DNA from 3 places in the Streptomyces sp. NPDC046939 genome. Region 1 is predicted to be linked to each of the others. Evidence: riboswitches for the same ligand, from Rfam matches in the RefSeq annotation. Region 1 holds a riboswitch; each other region holds the start of a gene.

Evidence for each region. Region 1 has a riboswitch for cyclic di-AMP ahead of ABZ877_RS29770 (M23 family metallopeptidase). Riboswitches for the same ligand answer to the same signal wherever they lie in the genome.
Region 2: it holds a riboswitch for cyclic di-AMP, as region 1 does, so the genes downstream of both, ABZ877_RS18990 (NlpC/P60 family protein) here and ABZ877_RS29770 (M23 family metallopeptidase) in region 1, are expected to answer to the same signal.
Region 3: it holds a riboswitch for cyclic di-AMP, as region 1 does, so the genes downstream of both, ABZ877_RS18395 (transglycosylase family protein) here and ABZ877_RS29770 (M23 family metallopeptidase) in region 1, are expected to answer to the same signal.

What each region holds. Positions count from the first base shown of each region.
Region 1 is NZ_JBEYWV010000031.1:110,234-119,589, reverse strand. It holds gene ABZ877_RS29795 (nucleotide pyrophosphatase/phosphodiesterase family protein) at 1-318, opposite strand, end outside; gene ABZ877_RS29790 (DUF5998 family protein) at 315-905, opposite strand; gene ABZ877_RS29785 (GNAT family N-acetyltransferase) at 971-3,826, opposite strand; gene ABZ877_RS29780 (HPr family phosphocarrier protein) at 4,006-4,287, shown strand; gene ABZ877_RS29775 (GntR family transcriptional regulator) at 4,416-5,102, opposite strand; gene ABZ877_RS29770 (M23 family metallopeptidase) at 5,327-6,118, opposite strand; cyclic di-AMP (ydaO/yuaA leader) riboswitch at 6,131-6,302, opposite strand; gene ABZ877_RS29765 (pitrilysin family protein) at 6,564-7,928, opposite strand; gene ABZ877_RS29760 (pitrilysin family protein) at 7,946-9,301, opposite strand.
Region 2 is NZ_JBEYWV010000016.1:38,430-47,785, reverse strand. It holds gene ABZ877_RS19010 (cobalamin B12-binding domain-containing protein) at 1-126, opposite strand, end outside; gene ABZ877_RS19005 (alpha/beta fold hydrolase) at 484-1,413, shown strand; gene ABZ877_RS19000 (M23 family metallopeptidase) at 1,627-3,000, shown strand; gene pcrA (DNA helicase PcrA) at 3,009-5,498, opposite strand; cyclic di-AMP (ydaO/yuaA leader) riboswitch at 5,685-5,842, shown strand; gene ABZ877_RS18990 (NlpC/P60 family protein) at 5,850-7,079, shown strand; gene ABZ877_RS18985 (hypothetical protein) at 7,109-7,462, opposite strand; gene ABZ877_RS18980 (NlpC/P60 family protein) at 7,774-8,820, shown strand; gene ABZ877_RS18975 (TetR/AcrR family transcriptional regulator) at 8,837-9,356, opposite strand, start outside.
Region 3 is NZ_JBEYWV010000015.1:98,055-107,410, forward strand. It holds gene ABZ877_RS18360 (FtsX-like permease family protein) at 1-213, shown strand, start outside; gene ABZ877_RS18365 (cyclopropane-fatty-acyl-phospholipid synthase family protein) at 293-1,600, opposite strand; gene ABZ877_RS18370 (NAD(P)/FAD-dependent oxidoreductase) at 1,818-3,227, opposite strand; gene ABZ877_RS18375 (Ppx/GppA phosphatase family protein) at 3,655-4,599, opposite strand; gene ABZ877_RS18380 (DUF501 domain-containing protein) at 4,596-5,120, opposite strand; gene ABZ877_RS18385 (septum formation initiator family protein) at 5,160-5,654, opposite strand; gene eno (phosphopyruvate hydratase) at 5,766-7,046, opposite strand; gene ABZ877_RS18395 (transglycosylase family protein) at 7,295-8,029, opposite strand; cyclic di-AMP (ydaO/yuaA leader) riboswitch at 8,034-8,227, opposite strand; gene ABZ877_RS18400 (transglycosylase family protein) at 8,358-9,356, opposite strand, start outside.

The DNA.
Region 1 (9,356 bases):
CAGCGAGGTCGCGGTGGTGGCGGGGTAGCCGGCGGTGATCGGGGCCTCGGTGCCGCCGCGCGAGGAGGCGATCAGCGAGCTGAGGAACGGGGCCTCGTCCGGGTGCGCCTTGAGCTGCTCCCAGCCGAGGCCGTCGATCAGGAAGACGCAGGCCCGGTCGGCGGGGGCCAGCTCGGGGATCACGGCCTCGCAGCCGGGGACGCCCAGGTGGGAGCCGAGGGTGGGCAGCAGGTCGGCGAGCGATCCGGTGCCGTACGCCGGGACGGGAGCGGTGTGGACGGGCAGCGGCTCTACGTCGTCCCAGGCGGCCTGGGTCATCGGCGTCCCGCGTCCACGGTGGCCTCGGAGAGGGCCTGGGCGAAGGCGAGGGCCTGGCGGACGGTCTCGGGGCCGTCGCCCGCCTCGCTGACGCGCAGGCTCAGGTCGTCGGCGGTGGAGCTGCCGGTGTAGCCGTGGTCCGCCTCGCAGTTGGGGTCGCCGCAGGCGGCGGGCTCCAGGTCGATGCGGGAGACCGCGCCCCAGCCGATGGTGAGCACGACCTCGCGCGGCAGCGTGCCCGGCACGTACTTCTCCGGGTTGGCGACGACGCGGCTGAGGACGACCGACGAGATCCGGTCGAGCTTCACGGACTCGGTGGACGTCGTCGCGTACGGCGTCGGGGACGTGGTGTCGGCGGCCTGCTCGTCGGTGTGGCTGACGATGAAGCGGGTGCCGGTCAGGACCAGGACGGTGACGTGCCTGCGGACCTCGTTCGCGTCGAACGTGGTCTCCTGGTGCACGAGGTACGACGAGATGGGCTCGCCGCCGACCGCGGCCTCCACCGCCTCGGCCACGAGGGCCGGGTAGTAGCCGCTGCGCTCGATCGCCGCTCGCAGCCCTTGGGTCGTCGTACTGGTCTTGGCCATGGGGTCCATCCTAAGGCCGGTCGGGGACTGCGGTTCGCGCCTGTGGATAACCGCCGGGGCCCGCGTCAGTAGGCGACGGGCAGGGTGCGGGGGCCGAGGTCGCCCCGGGCGGGGGGCGGGGCGAGGCGGACCGTGGCGCCGAGGACGGTCAGGCCCTCCTGCGCGACGACGACCGGTTCGAGCGTCACGCCGACCACCTCGGGGTGGTCGTGGACGAGGCGCGAGACCCGCTGGAGCAGCTCCTCCAGGGCGGGGGTGTCGACGGGGGCGGCGCCGCGCCAGCCGAACAGGATGGGCGCCGTCTTGATGGAGCGGACCATCGACTGCGCGTCCCTGTCGGTGACCGGGACGAGGCGGTGCACGGTGTCGCCGAGCAGCTCGGACGGGGCGCCGGCCAGGCCGAAGGAGAGCACCGCGCCCGCGGCCTGGTCGATGACGGCCCGTACGACGGTGTCGACGCCGCGCGGGGCCATGGACTGCACGACGGGCCGCAGCTCGGCCGGGCTGCCCAGGCGCTCGGTCAGCTCCTCGTAGGCGCGCCGCAGGTCCGTCTCGTCGGCGAGGTCCAGGCGTACGCCGCCGAGGTCCGCGCGGTGGCGCAGGTGCGGGGCGGTCGTCTTGAGCGCGACGGGGTAGCCGAGGGTGCGTGCGGCGTCGGCGGCCGCGGTGGCGTCGGGCGCGGGCAGGGTCCGCCGGGTGGCGATGCCGTAGTGCGCGAGGAGTTCGCGGGCCTGCTCGGTGGTGAGGTCGAGGCCGCGCGGGTCGTCCTCCTTGGTGAGCAGTTCGTCGATGAGGGCGGCGGCCCCGGCCTCGTCGATGTCGTCGTACTCGGGCACCTTGCCGGGCTCGGCCGCGTCGCGCCGCCACTGGGCGTACTTCACGACCTCGGCCAGGGCGCGGACGGCGCGCTCGGCGGCGGGGTAGGCGGGGATGAGGCGGGGCGCGTCCTCGGGCGCTCCGCCGGCGGCGGGTGCGGGCGCGGACGCGCGCGTGGCGGGCGTGTCCGGCGCGTTGGGCCCGGTGCTTGCGGCGGCGGAGAGCGCTTCGGCGAGGCCGCCGAGTTCGACGTGGACGACGAGGACGGGCTTGGCGGGCGCGGCCGCGGCGGCGGCGCTGAGGGCGGCGGCGAGCTCCGCGTCCCCGGCGGGGTCCTCGCCGACGGCGGGCATGGCGGTGACGACGACGGCGTCGGTCTTGTCGTCGGCCAGCGCCTCGTCGAGCGCGGCGCGGAAGTCGGCCGGGGTGGCCGCCGTGGTGAGGTCGCGGGGCGGCTTGGGGCGCAGCCCCTCGGAGAGGCAGACGTCGTAGGTGAGCAGGCCGAGCGACTCGGAGTTGCCGAGGATGGCGACGCGCGGCCCGGCGGGCAGCGGCTGGCGGGCGAGGAGGAGGCCGGTGTCGACGAGTTCGGTGATCGTGTCGACGCGGATGACGCCCGCCTGGCGCAGCAGCGCGGAGACGGTCGCGTACGGCAGGCGGGTGGCGCGGACGGCGTGGCCGGTGGGGGCGATGCCGCTGTGGCGGGCGCCCTGGACGACGACGAGCGGCTTGGCCTCGGCGGTGCGGCGGGCGAGGCGGGTGAACTTGCGCGGGTTTCCGATGGATTCGAGGTACATGAGGGCGACGTCGGTGTCCGGGTCGTCGTACCAGTACTGCAGGACGTCGTTGCCGGAGACGTCCGCGCGGTTGCCCGCCGAGACGAACGTGGAGATGCCGGTGGCGCCGGTGACGCCGCCGCCCCTGCGGTGCAGGCGCGCGAGGAGGGCGATGCCGATGGCGCCGGACTGGGCGAACAGGCCGATGCGGCCGGGGCGTGGCATCTCGGGGGCGAGGGAGGCGTTGAGCCGGACCTCGGGTGAGGTGTTGACGACCCCGAACGCGTTCGGCCCGATGAGGCGCATGCCGTACGAGCGGGCCTGGCGGACCAGTTCGCGCTGGCGCTCGCGGCCCTCGGCGCCGCTCTCCGCGTACCCGGCGGAGACGACGACGAGGCCCTGCACGCCGCGCTCGCCGCATTCGGCGACGACCTCGGGCACGTGCGGCGCGGGCACGGCGACGACGGCCAGGTCGACGCGCTCGCCGGGGTCGATGTCGCGGACGCGGCGGTGCGCGGGGACGCCGTCGATCTCGGTCAGGTCCTCGGGGAACGCCTTGTTCACGGCGTACAGGCGGCCGGTGTACCCGGCGTCCCTGAGGTTGTCGAGGACGCCCCTGCCCACCCCGCCGGGTGCGCGGCCGACGCCGATCACGGCGACGGAGCCGGGGGCGAGGAGGCGCTGCACGGAGCGGGCCTCGGCGCGCTGCTCACGCGCGCGCTGCACCGCGAGGGACGCCTCCGTGGGCTCCAGGCCGAATTCGAGGCGGACCACGCCGTCCTCGAAGCTGCGCTTCTGGACGTACCCGGCGTCCCGGAACACTTTGATCATCTTGGTGTTGGCGGGCAGCACCTCGGCGGCGAACCGGCGGATGCCGCGCTCGCGCGCGACGGCCGCAATGTGCTCCAGGAGGGCGCTCGCCACTCCCCTGCCCTGGTGGGCGTCCTGGACGAGGAAGGCGACCTCGGCCTCGTCGGCGGGGGCGGAGGCGGGGCGGCCCGTGGCGTCGATCCGGTCGTAGCGGACGGTCGCGATGAACTCGCCGCCCACCGTGACCGCGAGCCCGACGCGGTCCACGTAGTCGTGATGGGTGAACCGGTGCACGTCCTTGGCCGACAGGCGCGGGTAGGGCGCGAAGAAGCGGTAGTACTTCGACTCGTCCGAGACCTGCTCGTAGAAGCTGGTCAGGCGCTCGGCGTCGGCCGGGGTGATGGGCCTGACGCGGGCGGTGCCGCCGTCGCGCAGCACCACGTCCGCCTCCCAGTGGGCGGGGTACGCGTGCCCGTCCGCCGGGGCCTCGTCCGACGGGGTCTCCTTGCCGGTCTCCATGGCGCAAGAGTAGAGGGGGACACCGACAAGCCGTACGGCTCGCGTTCCGCGCGCGTGGGAGGCAGGCTATGGGGGCCGAGAGGCGGTGGCGCGGCGGGACCCGGGTCCGCGTCGATCACCGCTCCCCGGTGTGTGAGAATGGTCTAGACAACCGTGGAACATCTGAAGGGCAGCATCACATGGCTGAGCGCCGCGTCAACGTCGGCTGGGCCGAGGGCCTCCACGCCCGCCCCGCCTCCATCTTCGTCCGCTCGGCCACCGCGGCCGGCGTCCCCGTGACGATCGCCAAGGCCGGTGGCAACCCCGTCAACGCCGCCTCCATGCTCGCGGTGCTCGGTCTGGGCGCCCAGGGCGGCGAGGAGATCGTCCTGGCCTCCGACGCCGAGGGTGCGGACGCCGCGCTCGACCGTCTGGCAAAGCTGGTCGCCGAGGGCCTCGACGAGCTGCCCGAGACTGTCTGATCTGTTTTCCCGGCCGAGCCGCGCGTTTCCCTCCGGGGCGCGCGGCTTCGCTGTTCTCCGGCACGGGGAATACCGCCCGCAATTCCGGGCGGACAGAATTCCGCACCTCTTTGTATACGGCCTTTCTGTTAATTCCGAAGGCCCGCCGTGTTTACGGCATGTTGCGAGATCCTCACCGGGCCGCCCGCGCGCGGGACGCGCAGTTTGTGGGCCGACGCGACGCTCTCGGCGTGGCGGGCGGTCAGCGCGCGGGCGCGCTCGGCGTCACCGCGCGCCACGGCGTCCACGATGGCACCGTGCTCGGCCCAGGACTCGGCCGGCCGGGCCGGGCTCTCCACCGCGTACATCCACGCGATCTTGTGCCGGAGCTGGGTGAGCAGGGCGATGAGCCCGGGGCTGCCGGAGGCCTGCGCGAGGGTCTCGTGGAACCAGCCGTCCAGCGAGCGCAAGTCCTCGTCCCGGTTCGCCCTGGAGCGCTCCCGGCCCAGCCTGACCAGGCCGCGCAGGACCTTCAGATGGGCCTCGGAGCGGCGCTGCGCCGCCCGCGCGGCGGCCAGCGGTTCGAGCAGCAGCCGGACCTCCAGGAGGTCGGCGGCCTCCTGCCCGCTGGGCTCGGCCACGCACGCGCCCGCGTGCCTGCGCGTGACGACGAACCCCTCGGCCTCCAGGGTGCGCAGCGCCTCGCGCACCGGCACGCGCGAGACCCCGTAGCGGCGTGCGAGCAGTTCCTCGGTGAGCCTGCTGCCGCGCGGGTGGACGCCCGTGACGATGTCGTCGCGAATCGCGGTGCATACCGAGTGCGCGGGAATCCGCATGATTCGACCTCCGCCTTTGATCCCCGCGCAACGCGGTCGACCAACGCCCTCGCGGGCGCGCTCCGGGCAACTTCTCCCCGACTCTATTCCACGGTTCTGGAATTTCCGACGGCGGACCGGAATTCAGGGATATTTTCTCGCCAGGAAGTCCGTGGGCGAGGCCGGGCGCACAGGGAAAAGCCCCGGCTCACCGAGCCGGGGCTTCCCGAGCGGTGCCGCGCGCGTCAGACGTTGACGCCGTGCGAGCGCAGGTACGCGACCGGGTCCATGTCGGAGCCGTACTCGGGGGTCGTGCGGGCCTCGAAGTGCAGGTGCGCGCCCGTCACGTTGCCGGTGGCGCCGGAGAGGCCTATCTGCTGGCCGGGGACGACCGCCTGGCCGACGGAGACGCCGATCGAGGAGAGATGACCGTACTGGGTGTATGTACCATCGTTCATCTTGATCACGATGTTGTTGCCGTAGGCGCCGCCCCAGCCGGCCTCGACGACGGTGCCCGCGCCGACCGCGTGCACCGGCGTGCCGCTGGCCGCGTGGAAGTCGATGCCGGTGTGGCTGCCGGAGGACCACAGGCCGCTGCTCGCCTGGTAGGCCGTGGAGACGTACGAGCCGGAGATCGGGGCGACGAAGCTGTTGAGGAGGCGCTTGCGCTCGGCCTCGCGGGCGGCGCGCTCCTTGGCCTCGCGCTCCTTGGCGGCCTTCGCCTCGGCCTCGCGCTTGGCCTCCTCCGCCTTCTTCCTCGCCTCGGCCTCGGCCTTCGCCTTGGCGGCGGCCTCGTCGGCGGCCTTCTTCTGCGCCGTCGCCTGCGCGTCGATCTGGGCGGCCATGGAGTCGCCGATGGCGATGGCCTGGGTCAGGCCGTTCTGCTCGGGGGCCGCGCCGTCGACGGCGAGCGCGGGGGCGGCGAGGCCTCCGACGACACCGGTCGTGGTGAGCGCGGCGACACCGGCGACCTGTGCGGTGGTGCGCGAGATACGGCTCGGACGACGGTGCTTCCCGGTGGCACGGGTGAACGCCATGCGGTGGTTGATCCTTTCCTTCCCTCTCGCCTACCGGGTTAGCTGACGGGTTCGGAGCAGGAAGGTCTCCTACGGGCCCTCTCCCCTGCCTCACGGCCGGAAGAGCGCCCGATTCACCCCAGGGACTGCGGTGGGTCCCCGGCTCCCCTGGCTCGCGCCGTGGGGGACTCGGCGATGACTGTCCGGTGTCGCGGGCGCGACGCATGACGGGCGGACAGCCGCACTGACGCTAAGGGGCACCTCTCTTCCGCGACAAACGGATCCCGGCTTTTGTAGCGCACACCACAGGCCAGACAGGCAACCTCCGTATCAATTCGGACATATGCCAGGGGTCATGCCGATCCATGCCGATCCATGTCGCTCATGCGGCTCATGGCCGCTCATGCCGGAGAGCCCCGGCGGCCGTGACGGCTGCCGGGGCTCCCTCGGTCGTACGGGGCGGGGGTCAGCCCGCGACGACGGTCACCTCGCCGATGCCGAGCGCCCTGACGGGCTCGGCGATCTGCGCGGCGTCGCCCACGAGGATCGTCACCAGACGGTCCGCCGGGAAGGCGTTCACGACCGCCGCGGTGGCCTCCACGGTGCCCGTCTCGGCGAGGCGGCGGTACAACTGCGCCTGGAAGTCGTCCGGCAGGTGCTGCTCGACCTGGTCGGCGAGGGTGCTCGCGACGGCCGCGGCCGTCTCGTACTTGAGCGGCGCGACGCCCACCAGGTTCTGCACCGCCGAGTCCCGCTCGGCGTCCGTCAGCCCCTCGGCGGCCAGGGTGCGCAGCACCTTCCACAGGTCGTCGAGGGCCGGACCGGTGTTCGGGGTGTCCACGGAGCCGCTGATGGCGAGCATCGCGGCGCCCGTCCCGTCCGGCGCGGAGAGCAGCACCTGGGAAAAGGCCCGCACACCGTAGGTGTAGCCCTTCTCCTCGCGCAGGACGCGGTCCAGGCGCGAGGTGAGGGTGCCGCCCAGGCAGTACGTGCCGAGGACCTGCGCGGCCCACACGCGGTCGTGCCGGTCGGGTCCGATCCGGCCGATGAGCAGTTGCGTCTGCACCGCGCCCGGACGGTCCACGATGATGACGCGGCCGGTGTCGTCGGCGGTGACCGGCGGGACCGGGCGGGGCTCGGTGGTGTCACCGGTCCAGGCGCCGAGCGTGTCCTCCAGGAGCGCGTCCAGGTCGACGTCGGCCAGGTCGCCCACGACGACCGTGCCGGTGGCCGGACGTACGTGCTTCTCGTAGAAGGCGCGTACGGCGGCCGCGTCGATGGCGGCGACGGTCTCCTCGGTGCCCTGGCGCGGGCGCGACACGCGCGCGTCGGCGGGGAAGAGCTGCTTGGAGAGCTCCTTGGCGGCGCGCCGGGCCGGGTTGGCGCTCTCGTGCGGGATCTCGTCCAGGCGGTTGCGCACCAGGCGCTCGACCTCGCTGTCCGAGAAGGCGGGCGCGCGCAGGGCGTCGGCGAGCAGCGCGAGGCCCCGGGAGAGGCGGGAGACGGGCACTTCGAGGGAGACCCGGACGCCGGGGTGGTCGGCGTGCGCGTCCAAGGTGGCGCCGCACCGCTCCAGTTCGGCCGCGAACTCCTCCGCGGAGTGCTTGTCGGTGCCCTCGGTGAAGGCGCGCGCCATGATCGTGGCGACGCCGTCGAGGCCCGCGGGCTCGGCGTCGAGCGGCGCGTCGAGGTTGATCTCGACGGCGACGAGCTGCTGGCCCGGGCGGTGACAGCGCAGCACGGTCAGGCCGTTGGCCAGCTCGCCGCGCTCGGGGGCCGGGAACGCCCACGGCTTGGCGGGGCCCGCCTTGGGCTGGGGGTGGAAGTCCATGGTCGCGAGCTGCTCGGTCACGCGCCCGCCTCCTCGTCGCTCGGGTCGCTCTCGTCATCAGTGTCCACGGGGGCCGTCGGCTCGTACACGAGGACCGCGCGGTTGTCGGGGCGCAGGCGCGCCTTGGCGACCTCCTGGACCTCCTCGGCCGTCACGGACAGGACGCGGCCGACGGCGGTCAGGGCGAGCTGCGGGTCACCGAAGAGGACGGCGAAGCGGCACAATTCGTCGGCGCGGCCCGCCACGGTGCCGAGCCGGTCCAGCCACTCGCGCTCCAACTGGGCCTGCGCGCGCTCCATCTCCTCCGGCGTGGGGCCCTCCTCGGCGAACCGGGCGAGCTCCTCGTCGACGGCGGCCTCGATGACCGGCACCTCGACGTCCCCGGACGTCTTCACGTCCAGCCAGCCCATGGAGGGCGCCCCGGCCAGGCGCAGAAGACCGAACCCGGCGGCCACGGCGGTGCGGTCGCGGCGCACCAGGCGGTTGAACAGGCGCGAGGACTCGCCGCCGCCGAGGACGGTCAGGGCGAGGTCGGCGGCGTCGCACGCGCGCGTGCCGTCCTCGGGCAGCCGGTAGGCGGCCATGAGGGCGCGCGCCGGGACCTCCTCCTCCACGACCTGGCGGCGCTGCTCACCGAGCACGTCGGGCAGGGAGCCGTCGCGCGGGGCGGGCTTGCCGTCGTGGCTCGCGATCGAGCCGAAGTACTTCTCGACCCAGGCGAGCGTCTGCTCGGGGTCGATGTCGCCGACGATGGAGAGCACGGCGTTGTTGGGCGCGTAGTAGGTGCGGAAGAAGGCCCGCGCGTCCTCCAGGGTGGCCGCGTCCAGGTCGGCCATGGAGCCGATGGGCGTGTGGTGGTACGGGTGACCCTCCGGGTACATGAGAGCCGTCAGCCTCTCGAACGCGGTGCCGTAGGGAACGTTGTCGTAGCGCTGGCGCCGCTCGTTCTTGACGACGTCGCGCTGGTTCTCCATCGACTCCTCGTCGAGGGCCGTCAGGAGCGAGCCCATGCGGTCGGCCTCCAGCCAGAGCGCGAGCTCGAGCTGGTGGGCGGGCATGGTCTCGAAGTAGTTGGTGCGCTCGAAGCTCGTCGTACCGTTGAGCGAGCCGCCCGCACCCTGGACGAGTTCGAAGTGACCGTTGCCGTGCACCTGCTTCGAGCCCTGGAACATCAGGTGCTCAAACAGGTGAGCGAGGCCCGTACGGCCCTTGACCTCGTGGCGCGAGCCGACGTCGTACCAGAGGCAGACCGCCGCGACCGGGGTCAGGTGATCCTCGGAGAGCACGACACGCAGGCCGTTGGCCAGTTGGTGCTCGGTCGCTGTCAGGCCGCCGGAGCCGGCCTCGGCGGTGGCCGTGTGACCCATGGGCATGTACGTCCCTTCGATCGCGGTGCGAACCGTGAACATCGGAAATGCTGAGAGAACT
Region 2 (9,356 bases), on a different contig from region 1:
GCCCGTGTAGATGACCTCCATACCGGCGTCGCGCAGCGCCCGCGCGATCACCTTGGCCCCGCGATCGTGGCCGTCGAGCCCCGGCTTCGCGACGACCACGCGGATCGGACCGGCTGCCACACCCATCACTGCCTCCATGAAGTGACTGACCCCCGGGCCTTGGTACCCGGGCCGCGGGGTCCGGATACCCATCCGGGACATCCGAAGTGAACGAACGTTATCCACAGCATCCCGCAAGCGGCCGTTTCACGGTGCACGGGGAGGGGGAAATCACACAAAGGGACATGTTCACTGCGCGCCGCCACCGTTCGGGCCGGTAGACCAGCCGCTTCCGGGACAGGCGCGAGGGGAGCCGCTTCAAGGACGCCGCGCCATCGCGCCGCCATCCGTACGACACGCCCGCGGGATCGACTTCGCTCGGCTCCCCATCGAGTGCACACGGGGGACAGAGGCGCCCCCCGCGTGCCGACGGGAGGCTGACCTATGCAGGTCACGAGGTACTCGCCCTTTCGCCCGCTCTGCCGGGTGCTGCCGGTTAGACTGGCCGGTCTGTCGCTCGCCCTGCTGAAGGCGACAGCGCTCGAGCTGGCGATCCTCGCGGGCCATCTGTTCCTCTACCCCTCGGGCATCCTCCAGGAACGAAGGCATCCGGAGGCGCTCACTCCGGCGGAGCTGCGGGAGCTGGACGAGGAGACGGACGCCGACCCGGACACCCTGAAGGACATGGCCGGCCTCGCGGACGCGCCCGAACTCCCCACCCGGGCCAAGCCCCCGGTCCTCCTCCTGCACGGCTTCATCGACAACCGCTCCGTCTTCGTCCTGCTGCGCCGCAGCCTGGCCCAGCACGGCAGGCGCCGGATCGAGTCGCTCAACTACTCGCCGCTGACCTGCGACATAAGGACGGCGGCGGCGCTGCTCGCCCGGCACGTGGAGGAGCTGTGCGAGCGGACGGGCCAGGACCGCATCGACGTGGTGGGCCACAGCCTGGGCGGCCTGATAGCGCGCTACTACGTGCAGCGCCTCGGCGGCGACGAGCGGATCCGCACCTTGGTCACGCTCGGCACGCCGCACTCCGGGACGCGGGTCGCACCGCTCGCGGACGCGCACCCGATCGTGCGCCAGATGCGCCCCGGCTCGTCGGTGATCGACGAGTTGAGGATGCCCGCGCCCGGGTGCCGTACGCGTTTCGTGAGCTTCTGGAGCGATCTCGACCAGGTAATGGTGCCGGTGGAGACGGCGTGCGTGGACCACGAGGACCTGCTCGTGCAGAACGTGCGCGTGACCGGCATCGGACATCTGGCCCTGCCGGTGCACCCGGCGGTGGCGACCGGCATCCGCCAGGCGCTCGACGCCGACCCGACGCGGGAGGGAGGCAATGCCGCCGACTCGGTCGGCGGCCTGACGGTGGCGTGATGACGACGCCCGGCCGGGCGGGGCAAATCCGGCGAATTGTCGAACGCGGCTCGAACTCAGCACCAACTCCGCGCCCATGGTTCACCGAAAGGCGGCTGATTGCCCGATTACGCGGGGCACGGAACCTGCCGAAGATTGTCGCGCCCTCGTACCGCCGGGTACAGTCGCCGCACTGCTCTGGCAGCCCCTGTCGTCGAGGCGAAAGAGAAGTCGGTGAACGACCGATATCCGTCGGGGACCGCGCACTACGCGGCGGCCGACGGGCACTCCACGACCAGCTTCGGAGCCGACCCCCTCTTCGGTGACTTCCCTGGCAACACCCCGTACGACGCGGCGTCGTACGACACGGGTTCCCACGAATCGGGTTTCTACAACACGGGCCAGTGGCCGACTTCGTCGTACGACGCGGCGGCGTACGCCTACGGCACGAGCGGGCACGAGACGGGCAGTTACGACACGACCGCCGTCTGGGCGGTGACCGAGCAGCAGCACACAGGACAGTGGCCCGCCGCACAGCCCTACGACACGCAGGGCTACGGCACACAGATCCACGAGGCGCAGGTCGACGCCACGCAGACCTTCGAGGCGCCGGTCTTCGGGACGACGGCGTACGACACGGGCGCGTACGACGCCACCGCCTGGAACTCGGCGGAGCCGGAGACCAGCACCGACACCGCCGTGCACGCCTACGTCCCGGACCAGTACACCCCGGCCGAGTACCCGCTGGCCCACGACGAGCGGGAGGACGCGCCCGAGGCCGCCTCCGAGCCCGAGCCGGAGCCGGAAGCCACCGGTCCGGAGCCCGAGTTCACACCGCGCGCGGCGACCCGCACCGCCGCCCGTTCCGCGGCCCGTTCGAGGCGCCGCACCCCCGCCAAGCGCTCCGCGCTGCTGACCATCGCGGTGCCGTCGGTGTGCGTGGTCGGGGTCGCGGGCATCGCGGCGGCGTCGGTGGGCGGTGGCGGGGAGGAGGGCGGCAAGGCGCAGGCGGCGTCGGCGCCCGACGCGGCCGCGGTGAAGCCGTCCGTCGCCAACAACCAGCTCGACACGCAGCTCAAGGACCTCTCCGCGGACGCGGGCGACTTCGCCGACCGGGCGAGCCGTACGCAGGAGCGGATCGACCTGCGGGCGAAGCAGGAGGCGGACCGCAAGAGGGCCGCCGACGAGGCCGCGCGCAAGGAGGCGGCGCGCCCCAAGTTCGCGCTGCCGGTGAAGCGGCACGGGCTGAGCGCCTACTACGGGCAGGCCGGCATCAACTGGATGTCCGTGCACACGGGCATCGACTTCCCCGTCTGGTACGGGACGCCGGTGATGGCGGCGACCGACGGGACCGTGCGCACGCAGACCAACTCCGCGTACGGGAACATGGCGATAGTCACCGCGAAGGACGGTACGGAGACGTGGTACTGCCACCTGTCCTCGTACACCGTGACGAGCGGACCGGTGAAGGCCGGTGACGTGATCGCGCACTCGGGCAACTCCGGCAACTCGACCGGGCCGCACCTGCACTTCGAGGTGCGGCCGAACGGCGGCGCCGCGATCGACCCCCTGCCGTGGCTCCGCAGCCACGGCCTGGACCCGACGTAGGAAGCCCGCTAGAGCTTCTCGACCGGCGCGTACCGCAGCAGCAGCCGCTTCGGCTTCGGGTCGCCGAAGTCGATCGTCGCCTCCGCGTTCCCGCCCGAGCCGCCGACGCCGACGACCGTGCCGAGGCCGAACTGGTCGTGGGTGACGCGGTCGCCGACGGCCAGGGAGACGACCGGCTTCTCGTTGGCGCGGCGCGTCGCGAACGCCGGGGTCGTGCGCGAGCGCGACGAGGACAGGGACGCGGCGATGCCGCCCCCGATGCCCTTCGTCGAGGGCGCGGGCGCGGAGCCGCCCTTGCGCTTCCACTCCAGGTGCGCGTCCGGGATCTCCTCCAGGAAGCGCGAGGGCGGGTTGTACGAGGGCTGGCCCCAGGCGCTGCGCATGGAGGAGCGCGTCAGGTACAGCCGCTCCCGCGCGCGCGTGATGCCGACGTAGGCGAGGCGGCGCTCCTCCTCCAGCTCCTTGGTCTGGCCGAGGGAGCGCATGTGCGGGAAGACGCCGTCCTCCATGCCGGTGAGGAAGACGACGGGGAATTCGAGGCCCTTGGCGGTGTGCAGGGTCATCAGGGTGATGACGCCGCTGCCGTCGTCCTCCTCGTCGGGGATCTGGTCGGAGTCGGCGACGAGCGCGACCCGCTCCAGGAAGGCGGAGAGGCCGGCGCCGCCGGTCTCGCCCTCGGCGCCGTCGGTCTCCGCCTGGGCCGCCTCCTGCTCAAACTCCAGGGCGACGGCCGCGAGCTCCTGGAGGTTCTCGATGCGGGTCTCGTCCTGCGGGTCGGTGGAGGACTGGAGCTCGGCGAGGTACCCGGTGCGCTCCAGGACGGCCTCCAGGACGGTGGCCGGTCCGGCGCCGGAGTCGACGATGGTCCGCAGGTCCTCCATGAGCGTGTTGAACCGCTTCACGGCGTTGGTCGAGCGGGCCGCCATGCCGTACGCCTCGTCGACGCGGCGCAGCGCCTGCGGGAAGGAGATCTTCTCGCGCTGGGCGAGGGCGTCGATCATGGCTTCGGCGCGGTCGCCGATGCCGCGCTTCGGCACGTTCAGGATGCGGCGCAGGGGGACGGAGTCCTCGGGGTTGGAGAGCACGCGCAGGTAGGCGAGGACGTCCCTGACCTCCTTGCGCTCGTAGAAGCGGACGCCGCCGACGACCTTGTAGGGCAGGCCGACGCGGATGAAGATCTCCTCGAAGACACGGGACTGCGCGTTGGTCCGGTAGAAGACGGCGACGTCCCCGGCCTTCGCCTCGCCCGCGTCGGTGAGCCGGTCGATCTCGTCGGCGACGAACTGGGCCTCGTCGTGCTCGGTGTCCGCGACGTAGCCGGTGATCTGGGAGCCCGCGCCCGCGTTGGTCCACAGGTTCTTGGGGCGGCGCGACTCGTTGCGCTCGATCACCGCGTTGGCCGCGCTGAGGATCGTCTGGGTGGAGCGGTAGTTCTGCTCCAGGAGGATCGTCGTCGCGTTCGGGTAGTCCTCCTCGAACTGGAGGATGTTGCGGATGGTGGCGCCGCGGAAGGCGTAGATCGACTGGTCCGCGTCACCGACGACGCACAGCTCGGCCGGGTCCGCGTCGTGACCCTCGGCGTCCTCGGCCGGGCCGACCAGCTCGCGCACGAGCGCGTACTGCGCGTGGTTGGTGTCCTGGTACTCGTCGACCAGGACGTGGCGGAAGCGACGCCGGTAGTGCTCGGCGACGTCCGGGAACGCGCGCAGCAGGTTGACCGTGGTCATGATCAGGTCGTCGAAGTCCAGCGCGTTCGCCTCACGGAGCCGCGACTGGTACATCGCGTACGCCTGCGCCACGGACTTCTCGAAGCCGTCGGCCGCCGTCTTGGCGAAGTCCTCCTCGTCGATCAGCTCGTTCTTCAGGTTCGAGATCTTGGCGCTGAAGGACTTCGGCGGGAACTTCTTCGGGTCGAGGTCCAGGTCGCGGCAGACCAGGGCCATGAGCCGCTTGCTGTCGGCGGCGTCGTAGATCGAGAACGACGACGTGAAGCCGAGCTTCTTGGACTCGCGGCGCAGGATGCGCACGCAGGCGCTGTGGAAGGTGGAGACCCACATCGCGTTCGCCCGCGGGCCCACCAGGGCCTCGACGCGCTCCTTCATCTCGCCTGCGGCCTTGTTGGTGAAGGTGATCGCGAGGATCTGGCCGGGGTGCACACCACGCTCGGCGAGCAGATAGGCGATGCGGTGGGTGAGGACGCGGGTCTTGCCGGAACCGGCGCCCGCGACGATGAGCAGCGGCGAGCCACCGTGCACGACGGCCGCCCGCTGGTTCTCGTTCAGCCCCTCCAGGAGCGCCGCCGCGTCCACGGCCGGGCGCGGGGCGCCGCCGCGGTAGTACGCGTCCCTGGCCGGGGGCACGTCGAACTTCCCGCCGAACAGGTCGTCCGGGATCGGCTCGGGCTCCGGTCCCTCGTGCTCCGGGTCGGGCGGCGGCGGGGGCCCATCGGTCCGGTTCTGGAGGCCCGCCAGGAAGCTGTCGTCAAAGAGGCTGCTCATCGCCTTACGAGTCTAGGCCGACCCACTGACACACCGCCCCCTCCTTCCGGACACCGCACGCCACTGTCGCCAAGGTCACGAAAATGTATCGGGCATATCGCACAACGACCTTCACAGCAGCAACACGCGTTGGCTACGGTGCTGCGCGGGCCGTCCGTCCCCACGACCGCGAGCGCCGCGGCGAGCGGGCTGCCCCCGCCGAGTCCCGTACGCCGTGAGGCAGGGAACCGGGGACCCACCGAACCTTGGGGTGAATCGGCCCGACGCCCAGTCGGCGCCGTAGGGCAGCCTTCCGTACGCCCGAACCCGACAGCTAACCCGGTAGGCGGACCACGGAAGGAGTCGCCTGCCTTGGCGTCGCACCGCAAGACGCGCACCCGCTCCCGGCTGACCGGTGGCCTGCGCACCACCCCCGCGGTCGGGATCACGACCGCCGCCCTGACCTCGGTGGCCCTCCTCTCGCAGACGGCCCAGGCGACGCCCGCACCGGCGAGGCCGAGCCTGGAAGAGGTGCGCGAGAAGGTCGACACGCTGTACCGGCAGGCGGAGACCGCCACGCAGAAGTACAACGCCGCCAAGGAGCGGACCGACAGCAAGAAGCGCCAGGTCGACAAGCTCCTCGACGACATCGCCGAGCGCACCGACCAGATGAACACGGCCCGCCAGAAGCTGGGCCGGTTCGCCGCCGAGCAGTACCGCACGGGCGGGATGAGCGACACCGCGACGATGTTCCTCGCGGACGACCCCGAGGACTACTTCGCGCAGGACCGGCTGCTCAGCCGGATGACGGCGGACCAGAAGAAGGCCGTCGACGACTTCCAGACACAGCAGCGGGCCACCGCGAAGAAGCGCACCGAGGCGCAGGAGAGCCTGCGCCAGCTCACCACCTCGCAGACGGATCTGCGGACGTCGAAGCAGAGCGTGCAGTCGAAGCTCGCCGACGCGCGCGAGCTGCTGTCGAAGCTGACCGCCGAGGAGAAGCGGCGGCTCGCCGCGATCGAGCGGAAGAAGGAGGAGGCGGCCCGCAAGAAGGCCGCCGAGCTGGCGGCGAAGCAGAAGGCGCGGGAGGAGCGCGAGAGGAAGGCGGCGGAGCAGGCGGCCGAGGAGCGGGAACAGGCCGGTTCGGGCACCGGGTCCGCGGGGTCCACGGGCTCCGCCGGATCGGGCTCCACCGGGTCGGGCTCCACCGGCGACGCCTCCGGCAGCACCTCGTCCGGTTACGCGGCCAAGGCGGCGAAGGCGCTCGCGTTCGCCAGGGCTCAGATAGGCAAGCCGTACGTGTGGGGCGCCACGGGGCCGGGCTCCTACGACTGCTCGGGTCTCACCCAGGCGGCGTGGAAGGCCGCCGGGATCTCACTGCCGCGCACCACCTGGGACCAGGTGGAGTTCGGCACGACGGTCGCTCTCTCCGACATCCAACCCGGTGACCTGGTCTTCTTCTACGACGACATCAGCCACGTCGGCCTCTACCTCGGCGACGGCATGATGATCCACGCCCCGAAGCCGGGCGCGTACGTGCGCGAGGAGTCCATCTACTACGACGGCACGTCCTCGATCCACAGCGTGGTGCGGCCCGCCTGACTCCGGCCGCCCCGGGGCGCGGGGGCGGCTCAGGTCCAGAGCACGGCGATGAAGATGTTGGCGAGGGTGAGCGCGCCCACGGCCGCGAACAGGCCCTTCTCGGCCTTCTCCTCGTCACGCTTCACGTAGACGATCCCGAGGATGACGATCAGGATCGCCAGCTTCACGCCGATCTTGATGTTGTTCACGGTGTTGTCGTCGGCCTGGTTGAGGCCGACGAGCGCGACACCCGTCACCAGCATGGTCAGGGCGCCGTGCAGCATCGCCTTGGTGAACCGGGCCTCGCCCCGGCCCAGCGCCGACATCTGCGTGAGGAAGCCGCCGAGCAGCGCGGCGATGCCGATGATGTGCAGGCCGACGAAGAGATGGATGAGTACGTCCATGGTTGCGGAGCCTAATGGGGCGGCTGAGGCCGTCCGACAGCGGGCGTACGCGAACGGTGGCGGACAGCGGCCTGTCACTCTCCGCCACCGCCCGCAACAAAAGAGGCAGTTGCGAACAATGCGCGGCTGACCCGTGACGCCCAGGTTTAGCGTCCTTGCTCAGGTGACCGGCTCCCCACCGCCGCCCGGGCCAGGGGCGGCAGCCGGACACCACCGCCGAGAAAAGGTCCGGCGGCGCCCCGCTCCCCCTGTGCGGGTCGCCGCCGGACGTGCGAGAAGGCGGCAGCACGACCGGAAGGACGTGGCACTTCGTGCCGGCAGCGCATCGCAAGCCCCGCCAGCGTGTTCTCAAGGGCCGTACGGTCCGCACCGCGACCACCCTCGCCCTCGCCTCCGCGGCCTCCGTCACCGCCCTCGACGGCGGCGCGGCGCACGCGGAACCGGACCCCACCCCCGCCCAGGTGCGGACGGAGGTCGACCGGCTCTACCGGGAGGCGGAGGTCGCCACCGAGAAGTACAACGGCGCGAAGGAGGAGGCCCGCAAGGCCCGCGAGCGGGTGGACGCGCTGCGGGACGAGGCGTCCCGCAGAACCGATTCCCTGAACGCGCAGCGCCGGCGCCTCGGCGCGGTCGCGGCGGCCCAGTACCGCGCGGGCGGCGTCGACCCGTCGGTCCAGCTCCTCCTCTCCTCCGCCCCGGACCGCTACCTCGACCAGGCGTCGATGGCGGACCGCGTGGGCGCGCGGCAGGCGTCCGCCATCGCGCGCGTCCGCAAGGAGCTGCGGGGGATCGACCAGGTGCGCGACCAGGCGGACGGGTCGCTCGCCGTGCTCCGCGCGCGGCAGGCGGAGCTGGAGAAGCAGAAGAAGACGGTGACGGGGAAGCTGGCGGAGGCCCGTCGGCTGCTCAACCGGCTGACACCGGCGGACCGGGCGCGGGCGACGGGTGAACCCGGCCGGGCCTCACGGTCGGCGGTCCGGACCGGTCCGGGCGCGGCCGAGGCGCCCGACTCCCGCGCGGCGGCGGCGATCGCGTTCGCGCGGGGCGCGCTCGGCAGCCCGTACGTGTGGGGCGCGACCGGGCCGGACGCGTTCGACTGCTCGGGGCTCACCCAGGCCGCGTACCGCGCGGCGGGCGTGTCCCTGCCGCGCACGACGTACGCGCAGATCGACGCGGGCCGGCGCGTTTCCCGCTCCCAGCTCCGCCCCGGCGACCTGGTGTTCTTCTACTCGGGGATCAGCCATGTCGGCCTCTACATCGGCGACGGACAGATGATCCACGCGCCGAACCCGAGCGCGCCCGTGCGGATCGCGCCGATCGACCAGATGCCGTTCGCGGGGGCGACGCGGGTGGCGTAGGCCGCGCGGCCGCGCTTCACAGTGCCTTCAGGCCCGCCGCCGTGGCCGCCGCCAGCCGTTGCAGATGCCCCTTCGGCAGCTCCGGGTTCCGCACCACCACCGAACGCCAGTACAGCGGGCCCGAGATCAGGTCGAGCGCGAGGTCCTCGTCGATGCCGTCGCGCAGTTCGCCGCGGGTGACCGCCGCCCGCACGATGCCGCTGGCGACGCCGTGCTGACCTTCGCGGAGAGCCTTCTGCAGGGCCTCCGCGATGTCCGGGTTGCGGGCCGCCTCCGCCTGGAGGTCGGGGAGGATCTGGCCGGCGACGGGGTGCTTCAGGGCGCGGGACGTCACGCGGTACAGGAGCAGCAGGTCCTCCTGGAGCGAGCCCGTGTCCGGTGCTGGCAGCCCCTGGACGGCTATCGCGGAGACCAGGTCGAGGACGAGGTGGAGCTTGGAGCGCCAGCGCCGGTAGACCGCCGTCTTGCCGACGCCCGCGCGGCGCGCGATGCCCTCGATCGACATACGGGCGTAACCGACGGCGGCGAGTTCCTCG
Region 3 (9,356 bases), on a different contig from region 1:
GGCGGCGTGCTCGGCATCGGCCTCGGCGTCTTCTTCGGCTGGGCCGCGGGCGAGCTGATCGGCCAGACCATGTCGACGTACGCACTGGTCCTGCCCTGGGGCCGGATGGGCGTCTTCCTCGCGCTCGCCGCGGTCGTCGGCATCCTGGCCGCCCTGTGGCCGGCCCGCCGCGCCGCCCGCCTGAACATGCTGACGGCGATCAAGGCCGAGTAGCACGGGAGGCGGTACGTGGTTGGGGGCGCCCGGTGATCAGCACCGGGCGCCCCCGTCCGCGTACGGTTCACACGCCAGATCAGTTCCAGGTACGCGCCCGCAGCGGCATCCCCGACGCGCCGCTCGGCGGGGTCTTCACGGCGAGGATCTGGTTCACGCCGATGCGGTTGCGCTCGAAGCTCAGGGCGGAGGCGGCCATGTAGAGGCGCCAGACGCGGGCCCGGCCGGGGCTGACCGTCTTCAGGGCCTCGCTCCAGCGGGCCTCCAGGTTGCGGACCCACTGGCGCAGGGTGAGCGCGTAGTGCTCGCGGATCGCCTCCAGGTCGCGGACCTCGAAGCCGGCGCGCTCCAGGAGGGCGGTGGTCGTGCCGACGGGGGCCAGTTCGCCGTCGGGGAAGACGTAGGCGTCGATGAACTCGTCCACCTCGTAGGCCGTCTCGTCCTGCTGGGGGCGGCGGGCGATCTGGTGGTTGAGGAGCCGTCCGCCGGGCTTGAGGAGGGCGTACAGGTCGCTCGCGTACTCCAGGTAGCGGGCGGAGCCGACGTGCTCGGCCATGCCGATGGAGGAGATGGCGTCGTAGGGGCCGTCGCGGACGTCGCGGTAGTCCTGGACGCGGATCTCGACGCGGTCGGTGAGGCCCTCGTCGGCGACGCGCTTCCTGGCGTACGCGGCCTGTTCCTGGGAGAGCGTGATGCCGACGACGCTCACGCCGTGCTCGCGGGCGGCGTGGATGGCCATGGAGCCCCAGCCGCAGCCCACGTCGAGCAGGCGCATGCCGGGCTTGAGGTCGAGCTTGCGGGCGACGAGGGAGAGCTTGTCGCCCTGGGCGGACTCGAGCGTGGCGCCGGGCGACTCCCAGTAGGCGCACGAGTAGACCATGGAGGGGCCGAGGACCAGCTCGTAGAAGTCGTTGCCGACGTCGTAGTGGTGGCTGATGGCCCGTTTGTCGCTGCCCTTGGTGTGCAGGTGGAGGCGGCCCTTGCGGCGCGTCTCCTCGGCGGGCGGGGCGGGCGCGGGGAGGGGACCGGCCAGCTTGGCGAGGTCCTTCAGGGCGGCGCGGACCTTCGGGTCCCTGAGCGCCTGGACGGCGCTTCTGCGCTCGCCGTCGGCGTCCGGGTCGCGCTCCCAGATGAGTTCGGCCAGGTGGTCGAGGGCCGCGTAGAGGTCGCCCTCGACGTCGAGTTCACCGGCGACCCACGCGCGCGCGAGACCCAGCTCGCCCGGCTTCCACAGCAGCCTGCGCAGGGCGCGCCGGCTGCGGACGACGAGGACGGGGGCCCCGGGCGGGCCGGCCTCCGAGCCGTCCCAGGCGCGCAGGCGCACCGGGAGCTCGCTCCCGAGCAGTTGCTCGGCGATGTTCTTCAGCCGCTGTGCGGCGTCTGGCATGGCGGACACCTCCGTGACGAGGAGAACTCCGGGAACGGTCCCGACACCACGTAAACACCGAGCGGCGCGTTCCGCAGTCCCGTTGCCGCGTCACGGATCGGCAAAATACCTGTACCTACCAAGCATATGGTCGGGTGAACGCCGAAGGGGCCGCTCGCACCACGGATGGCGAGCGGCCCCTTCGGGCGTTGCGCTGAACTCTCGGACTACGCCGGGGTCAGGAGGCCTTGGCCTTCTCCTCGACCTTGTCCCCGCTCCCGGGCACCTTCTCGGCGGCGGGCTTGGCGGCCGGCGCCGGCTTGGCGGCCTCGTAGAACTCCTCGCGCGGAGTCTCCAGGGCGCCGAGCGCGGTGATGTCGCGCTTCTGGAACATGTTGATCGTCCACTCGGCGATCACCCGGATCTTGCGGTTGTACGTCGGCATGGCGAGCCCGTGGTAGCCACGGTGCATGTACCAGGCGAGACGGCCCTTGAGCTTGATCTTCATCTTGCCCATGACGATCATCGCGACGCCCTTGTGCAGGCCGAGACCGGCCACCGCACCCTTGTTGGCGTGCTTGTAGGGGCGCTGCGGGAAGCCGCGCATGCCGGAGACCACGTTGTCGCCGAGGACCTTGGCCTGGCGCATCGCGTGCTGCGCGTTCGGCGGGCACCAGGCGTTCGGGTTGCCGTTCGCACGGCCGACGAGGTCCGGGACCTGGGCGTTGTCGCCCGCGGCCCAGATGTAGTCGGTGCCCTGCACCTGGAGCGTCTCGCTGGTGTCCACGTGGCCGCGCGGGCCGAGCGGGAGACCGAAGCGGGCGAGCGCCGGGTTCGGCTTCACACCGGCGGTCCACACGACCGTGTCGGCGTCCGCCTCCAGGCCGTTGCTGAGCACGACGTGACCGTCGACGCAGGAGGGCATCGTGGTGGAGAGGTAGACCTCGATGCCGCGGGACTCCAGGTGCTTGCGGCCGTAGACGCCCAGCTCCGGGCCGACCTCGGGCAGCACCTTGTCGGCGGCGTCGACCAGGATGAAGCGCATGTCCTCGCGCTTCACGTTCTTGTAGAACTTGGCGGCGTCGCGCGCCATGTCCTCGACCTCACCGATCGTCTCGGCGCCCGCGAAGCCACCGCCGACGAAGACGAAGGTGAGCGCCTTGCGGCGGATCTCCTCGTCCGTCGTGGACTCGGCCTTGTCGAGCTGCTCGAGCACGTGGTTGCGCAGGCCGATGGCCTCCTCGACGCCCTTCATGCCGATACCCACCTCGGCGAGGCCGGGGGTCGGGAAGGTGCGGGAGACCGCGCCGAGCGCGATCACCAGGTAGTCGAAGGGCACCTCGTACGCCTCGCCGACGAGCGGGGCGACCGTGGCGACCTTGCGGTCCTGGTCGATGGTGGTGACGCGGCCGGTGAGAATCTCGGCTCCCGGCACAGCGCGTCGCAGCGGGACGACGACGTTGCGCGGCGAGATGCTGCCGGCGGCGGTCTCGGGGAGGAAGGGCTGGTACGTCATGTACGAGCGCGGGTCGACGACCGTGACGGTCGCTTCCGCGTAACGCATCTTCTTCAGGATGCGTCGCGCCGCGTACAGGCCTACGTACCCACCCCCGACAATGAGGATCCTGGGACGCTCCGTGGTGCTCATGCCATCGAGTATCCACCCGGTCGGAGGGGGGTGCTCGTGCGCCCCTTCACAAGAACGGACGGTGCCTCTGCTACACTTCGCCGCCCACGTGACCCATGTCATGGTCGGCGGAGGGAACCACGGCCCGCCTCCACTCGTTGCTCACCCCTCTTGAGCAGCGACAGTGAGCCGGTGAACCCCCTAACCACTCCCGGAATTCATCCTCCGGAAACACCGGCGACACACCCCGGACAGGCCCTTCGACCCCACCTGGACGCCGCCGGACGGGCCCCTGGGCCACGAACCGCGCCCGATGGGGCCGAATTCCTTGTGAAGAACTTCACGAACTTTCTCGCCGGGGCGCGCGAAGAGCGTGTCGCACCCCCTCCGAGCCGTGCTCAGACGGGGTGCGACACGCTCAAGCGAGATCGTTTCCGGCGCCCCGCGGTCAGGCGAGGGACCAGGCGATCCCGTCCAGGATGTCGTGCTCGCTCACGACCACCTCGCGGGCCCCGATCCGCTCCATGACCAGCCGCAGGACGAGCGCGCCGGACGCGATGACGTCGACGCGGCCCGGGTGGATCACCGGGTGCAGGGCGCGCTGGTCGTGCGTGGAGCCCAGCAGCCAGTCGGTGATCTCGGCGACCTTCTCGTAGGAGATCCGCGCGTGGTGGATCGCGGCCGAGTCGTACTCCTTCAGGCCGAGCGCGAGCGCCGCCACCGTCGTCACCGAACCGGCGAGGCCCACGAGCGTACGGGCGTCGCCCAGCGGCACCGTCCGCTCGACCAGGTCGAGCCCCTTCACGACGTCCTCGCGGATCGCCCCGATCCGCGCGGCGGTCGGCGGGTCGCTCACCGTGCCGTCCCCGGCGACCAGGTGCCGCTCCGTCATCCGCACGCAGCCGACGTCGACGGAGCGGGCGGCGCGCACGGTCTCGTCGCCGACCACGAACTCGGTCGAGCCACCGCCGATGTCCACCACCAGGTACGGCGTGTCCAGGTCGGCGCGGCCCGTCAGCTCCTTCGTCGCACCCGTGAAGGAGAACGCCGCCTCCTGGTTACCGGTGATCACCTCGGGCTCGACGCCCAGGATGTCCAGGACGCCCCGGACGAAGTCGTCCCGGTTCTCGGCGTCGCGGGACGCGGACGTCGCCACGAAGCGGACGCGCTCCGCCCCGTGCTCCTTGATCACTTCGGCGTACTCGCGGCACGCCGCGAAGGTCCGCTCCAGGGCCTCCGGAGCGAGCCGGCCCGTCTTGTCGACGCCCTGGCCGAGCCGGACGATCGTCATCCGCCGGTCCAGGTCGACCAGCTCGCCCGTCTCCGGGTTCGCGTCCGCGACGAGCAGACGGATCGAGTTCGTACCGCAGTCGACGGCCGCCACGCGGGTCACTCGGCCACCTCCGGCGTCACGCACGGGCCCTTGCGCCACCACTCGGGCAGCATCTCGATCGCCTCGTCGCCCAGCGGGTTCACACCCGGCCCGGCCGCGAGCGAGTGCGCCACGAGGACGTGCAGGCACTTCACGCGGTCCGGCATGCCGCCCGCGCTCGGGAAGTTCTCCAGGACCTCGATGGCGTCACGCCGGGCGAGGTAGTCCTCGTGCGCCGCCCGGTACTGGCGCGCCAGCTCCGGGTCGGTCGCGAGCCGCTCCGTCATCTCCTTCATGACGCCGTTGGCCTCGAGGGTGCCGATGGCCGAGGCCGCGCGCGGGCACGTCAGGTAGTACGTCGTCGGGAACGGCGTGCCGTCCTCCAGGCGCGGGGCGGTCTCTACGACGTCCGGGTTGCCGCAGGGGCAGCGGTGCGCGATGGCCCGCAGGCCGCGCGGCGGGCGGCCGAGCTGCTCCTTGAACGCGTGGATGTCGGCGTCCGTGGGCGCGCTGGGCTCGGTCTGGGGCGGGGGCGTTTCCATGCCTGTCTTTCACTTCGGTGTGGGGCGGGGTAACGATGATCAGTTCGCGCGGTCGGCCTTGTCGACGCCGTCCCAGACGTTGGAGTACCAGGGGCGGTCGCCCGCGCTCTCCTCGGCGCGGCCGTCCTCGGTGGCGCGCGGGTCGGGCACCACGTACCCGGTCTCCCCCGGCATCACCATGTGCAGGCGCTCCCGGATCCGCTGCTCGGCGTAGGCGTCGTCCTGCCAGCGCGCCTTTTCGTCGCGGAGCTGCTCGACCCGGTCCTTCGCCTCCTGCTGCCTGCGCTGCAGATCGGCGATCTCGCCGCGCTGGGACACGTACTGCCGCATCGGGTAGGCGAGCGCGACCACGAGCGTGCAGACGACGAGGGCGAGCAGCGCCGCGCGGCCGGTGAGCCGGGAGCGGCGGGCCTGGCGCTTGTTCTGCGAGCGGTAGACGCGTTCGGCCGTCTGCTCGCCGAGCACGCGCAGGCGGGTGGCCGTGGAGAAGCGGGCCGAACCGCCCTGGCCCCTGCTCCGTACCTTTCCCGGCATCGCCTGTCCGCCTCCCCGTTCCGGCCCGATCCGGCCGCCTACGTGCGTACGTCCCCGCACACGGTACGGGACCGAGTGCGGGGACGTACGGAACTACGGCGCCGGGGGCCGTCAGCCCTTGAAGCGGGGGAACGCGCTGCGGCCGGCGTAGACCGCCGCGTCGTCCAGGATCTCCTCGATGCGCAGGAGCTGGTTGTACTTGGCGACGCGCTCGGAGCGGGCCGGGGCGCCGGTCTTGATCTGGCCGCAGTTGGTGGCGACGGCCAGGTCGGCGATGGTGACGTCCTCGGTCTCGCCGGAGCGGTGGGACATCATGCACTTGAAGCCGTTGCGCTGGGCCAGCTCGACGGCGTCCAGGGTCTCGGTCAGCGAGCCGATCTGGTTGACCTTGACGAGCAGGGCGTTGGCCGAGTTCTCCTCGATGCCGCGGGCCAGGCGCTCCGGGTTGGTGACGAACAGGTCGTCGCCGACGAGCTGCACCTTGTCACCGAGGCGCTCGGTGATCGTGTGCCAGCCGGCCCAGTCGTCCTCGAACAGCGGGTCCTCGATGGAGACCAGCGGGTACGCCTCGACCAGCTCGGCGTAGTAGTCCGTCATCTCGGCGGCCGAGCGCTGCTTGCCCTCGAACTCGTACACGCCGTCCTTGTAGAACTCGGAGGCGGCGACGTCGAGCGCGAGCGCGACCTGCTGGCCGGGGACGTAGCCGGCCTCCTTGATCGCCTCGATGATGAGGTCGAGCGCGGCGCGGTTCGACTCCAGGTTCGGGGCGAAGCCGCCCTCGTCGCCGAGGCCGGTCGACAGGCCCTTGTTCTTCAGGACCTTCTTGAGGGTGTGGTAGACCTCGGTGCCCCAGCGCAGCGCCTCGGAGAAGGACTCCGCGCCGATCGGGGCGATCATGAACTCCTGGATGTCGACGTTGGAGTCGGCGTGCGACCCGCCGTTCAGGATGTTCATCATCGGGACGGGCAGCAGGTGCGCGTTCGGACCGCCCAGGTAGCGGAAGAGCGGCAGGTCGCTGGCCTCGGAGGCGGCGTGCGCGACGGCGAGGGAGACGCCCAGGATGGCGTTGGCGCCGAGCGAGCCCTTGTTGTCGGTGGCGTCCAGGTCGAACATCGCCTGGTCGATCAGGCGCTGCTCGGTGGCGTCGTAGCCGACCAGCTCCGGGCCGATCTGCTCGATGACGGCGAGGACGGCCTTCTCGACGCCCTTGCCCTGGTAACGGTTGGGGTCACCGTCACGGAGTTCGATGGCCTCGAAGGCACCGGTGGAGGCGCCGGACGGGACAGCAGCACGGCCGGTGCTGCCGTCGTCGAGGCCGACCTCGACCTCGACCGTGGGGTTGCCTCGGGAGTCCAGGATTTCCCGGGCTACGACGACGTCGATGGACGGCACGAGCATCTCCTTCTCGGATGTGACACAACTGTGCGGACGGCGTGGCCCGCACCCCTGAGCCTAACCGGCCTGGAGGCATCAGCCAGTCGGCCGCCCGGGTTGTGGACAACGCCGACAGCGAAATGTTTCTTAACGGAACAAAGACGGCGACCCCCGTTCCGCACACGTGCAGCGGAACGGGGGTCGCCTCGGGCGAGCGGCCCTGGACCCGGCGTCCGCCGATGCCGGATCCCTACCCTCTCGGGGTCCTACTTCAGGTGGAGCTGCTGGTCCGGGTAGATCAGGTTGGCGTCCACGATGATGTCCTCGTTGAGCTTGAACACCTTCTGCCAGGTGGTGCCGTGCGCCTCGGCGATCTTGCTGAGCGTGTCGCCGGACTTCACCTTGTACTCGCCGTCGCCCTTCTCGACCTTCTTGCCGGTCGGGGTGGTGACGGTGTCCTTCTTGACCTCCTGCTGCGGCTGCGCCTGACGCTGCGGCTGAGCCTGCTGCTGCTGCGGCTGCTGGCGCTGCTGCGAGCGGGTCGTCGTCGAGGACTCGGAGCGCTGCTGCTGCTGCGGCTGCGACTGCTGCGAGGACTGCGACTCGACCGGGGCGGAGTTGCCCGTGGAGGCGCCGGACAGGCCCACGCCACAGCTCGGCCAGGCACCCTTGCCCTGCGAGGCGAGGACCTTCTCGGCGACCGATATCTGCTGCGCCTTGGACGCCTTGTCGGCGGTGGACGCGTACGCGGTGCCGCCGTACGCGGCCCACGTCGAGGCGGAGAACTGCAGACCGCCGTAGTAGCCGTTGCCCGTGTTGATCGACCAGTTGCCACCGGACTCGCAGGCCGCGACCTGGTCCCACTCGGAGGTGGAGGCGGCGGAGGCGCCCGTGGCACCCATCAGCGGAACGGCGACGGCGGCACCGGTGACACCCGCGAGGGTGGCGACACGGACGGCCTTGGACGGACGGCGGTGCTTGCCCTTGCTGGAAAACAGCATGGAGTGATCCCCTCACCGACGCCTACGAGGTGAGCTGTCGGGTGCGGACCAGTGAGTGTCCGGCCGCGCAACCTAGTGCGCGGGCTTAACCCCAAGCCGGCGGACCGGCACTTACCTTGGGTCCCCCGCTCCTGCCCACGGCGCTTACGCGTCGACTGTTCCCGTACGGACGTTGGCAGGATTCGGCGTGACGTCCGTCGGGGCCCGCTGTGGCGAGCGGTGACGACGTTAAGCAGTCGATCCGCCCGATTTCAAAGCCGATCAGGGTCTTTGAGACTCATGTCTCACTCTCGCAAAAGCGGACATACGCGTCTCAACCACCACTGAATTACGGCTGATCCTCACCCGATTCCGAGCCGAGATTCAGACTCTGACCAGGAAGGATGAGGTCCGGGTCGGAACCGACCGTCTCCTTGTTGAGGTCATAAAGGGCATTCCACCCGCCGTCCACGTTCTGCGCATCCGCGATGTCCGACAGGTTGTCGCCGGAACGGACCGTGTACGCGCTCCCGGAGCGGGCCTCCTCGCGCGAAGCGTGACGACCTTCACTCCCCCGGGACGCGGAGGCGTCGTCGGCGGCACGCTCGCCACGGTGGCGGCCGGCGGACGATGCGTCCTCACCGAGGGCGGAAGTGGCGTCCGACTGACCGGACTTGCCCGAGTTGTCCTCTTCGGCGGTGGCGCTCGGCTCGTCGCTCGCCTGGTTACCGGGGGTATCGGTAGTGGCATCGGCCGACGGGGCGTCAGACGCGGCGGGCGCGTCCGGCGTGGCGGCGTCCTCGGAGGATCCGGAGCCGTCGGAAGCCCCGGATCTGCCGCTCGCGCCGGAGCCTTGGTGACTCTTCTCTCTCGCGGAACCTGAAGCCTTCGAAGACGCCGAGGCATCCGACGTGACCGAAGTCTCCGGAGATGACGTGACATCCGGGGATTCCGGGGTACCCGTGGAGTCGGACACACCCGGCGACTCCGCCGAGTCGGTGGACGGCCGCGGCGAGGTGCTCGCCCCAGGGTCGACATCGGCCGCGTCGCCGCTCTGCGTCAGACCGGCCACGATCGAGCAGCTCGGCCACACGCTGGGCCCCTTGGCCTGAAGCGCCTTCTCGGCGACGGCTATCTGCTGCGAACGGCTGGCCTCGTCCGCGCTCGGGGCGTAGTCGAGCCCCCCGTACTGCTCCCATGTCTCCTGCGACAACTGCAGCCCGCCGTAGTAGCCGTTGCCCGCGTCGAGACTCCACTGCCCGCCCGACTCGCACTCGGCGAGCTTGTCCCACGTGGTGGTGGAGGCGGCGTTCGCGCCCGACGCGGCGAGCAGCGGGATCGCGATGGC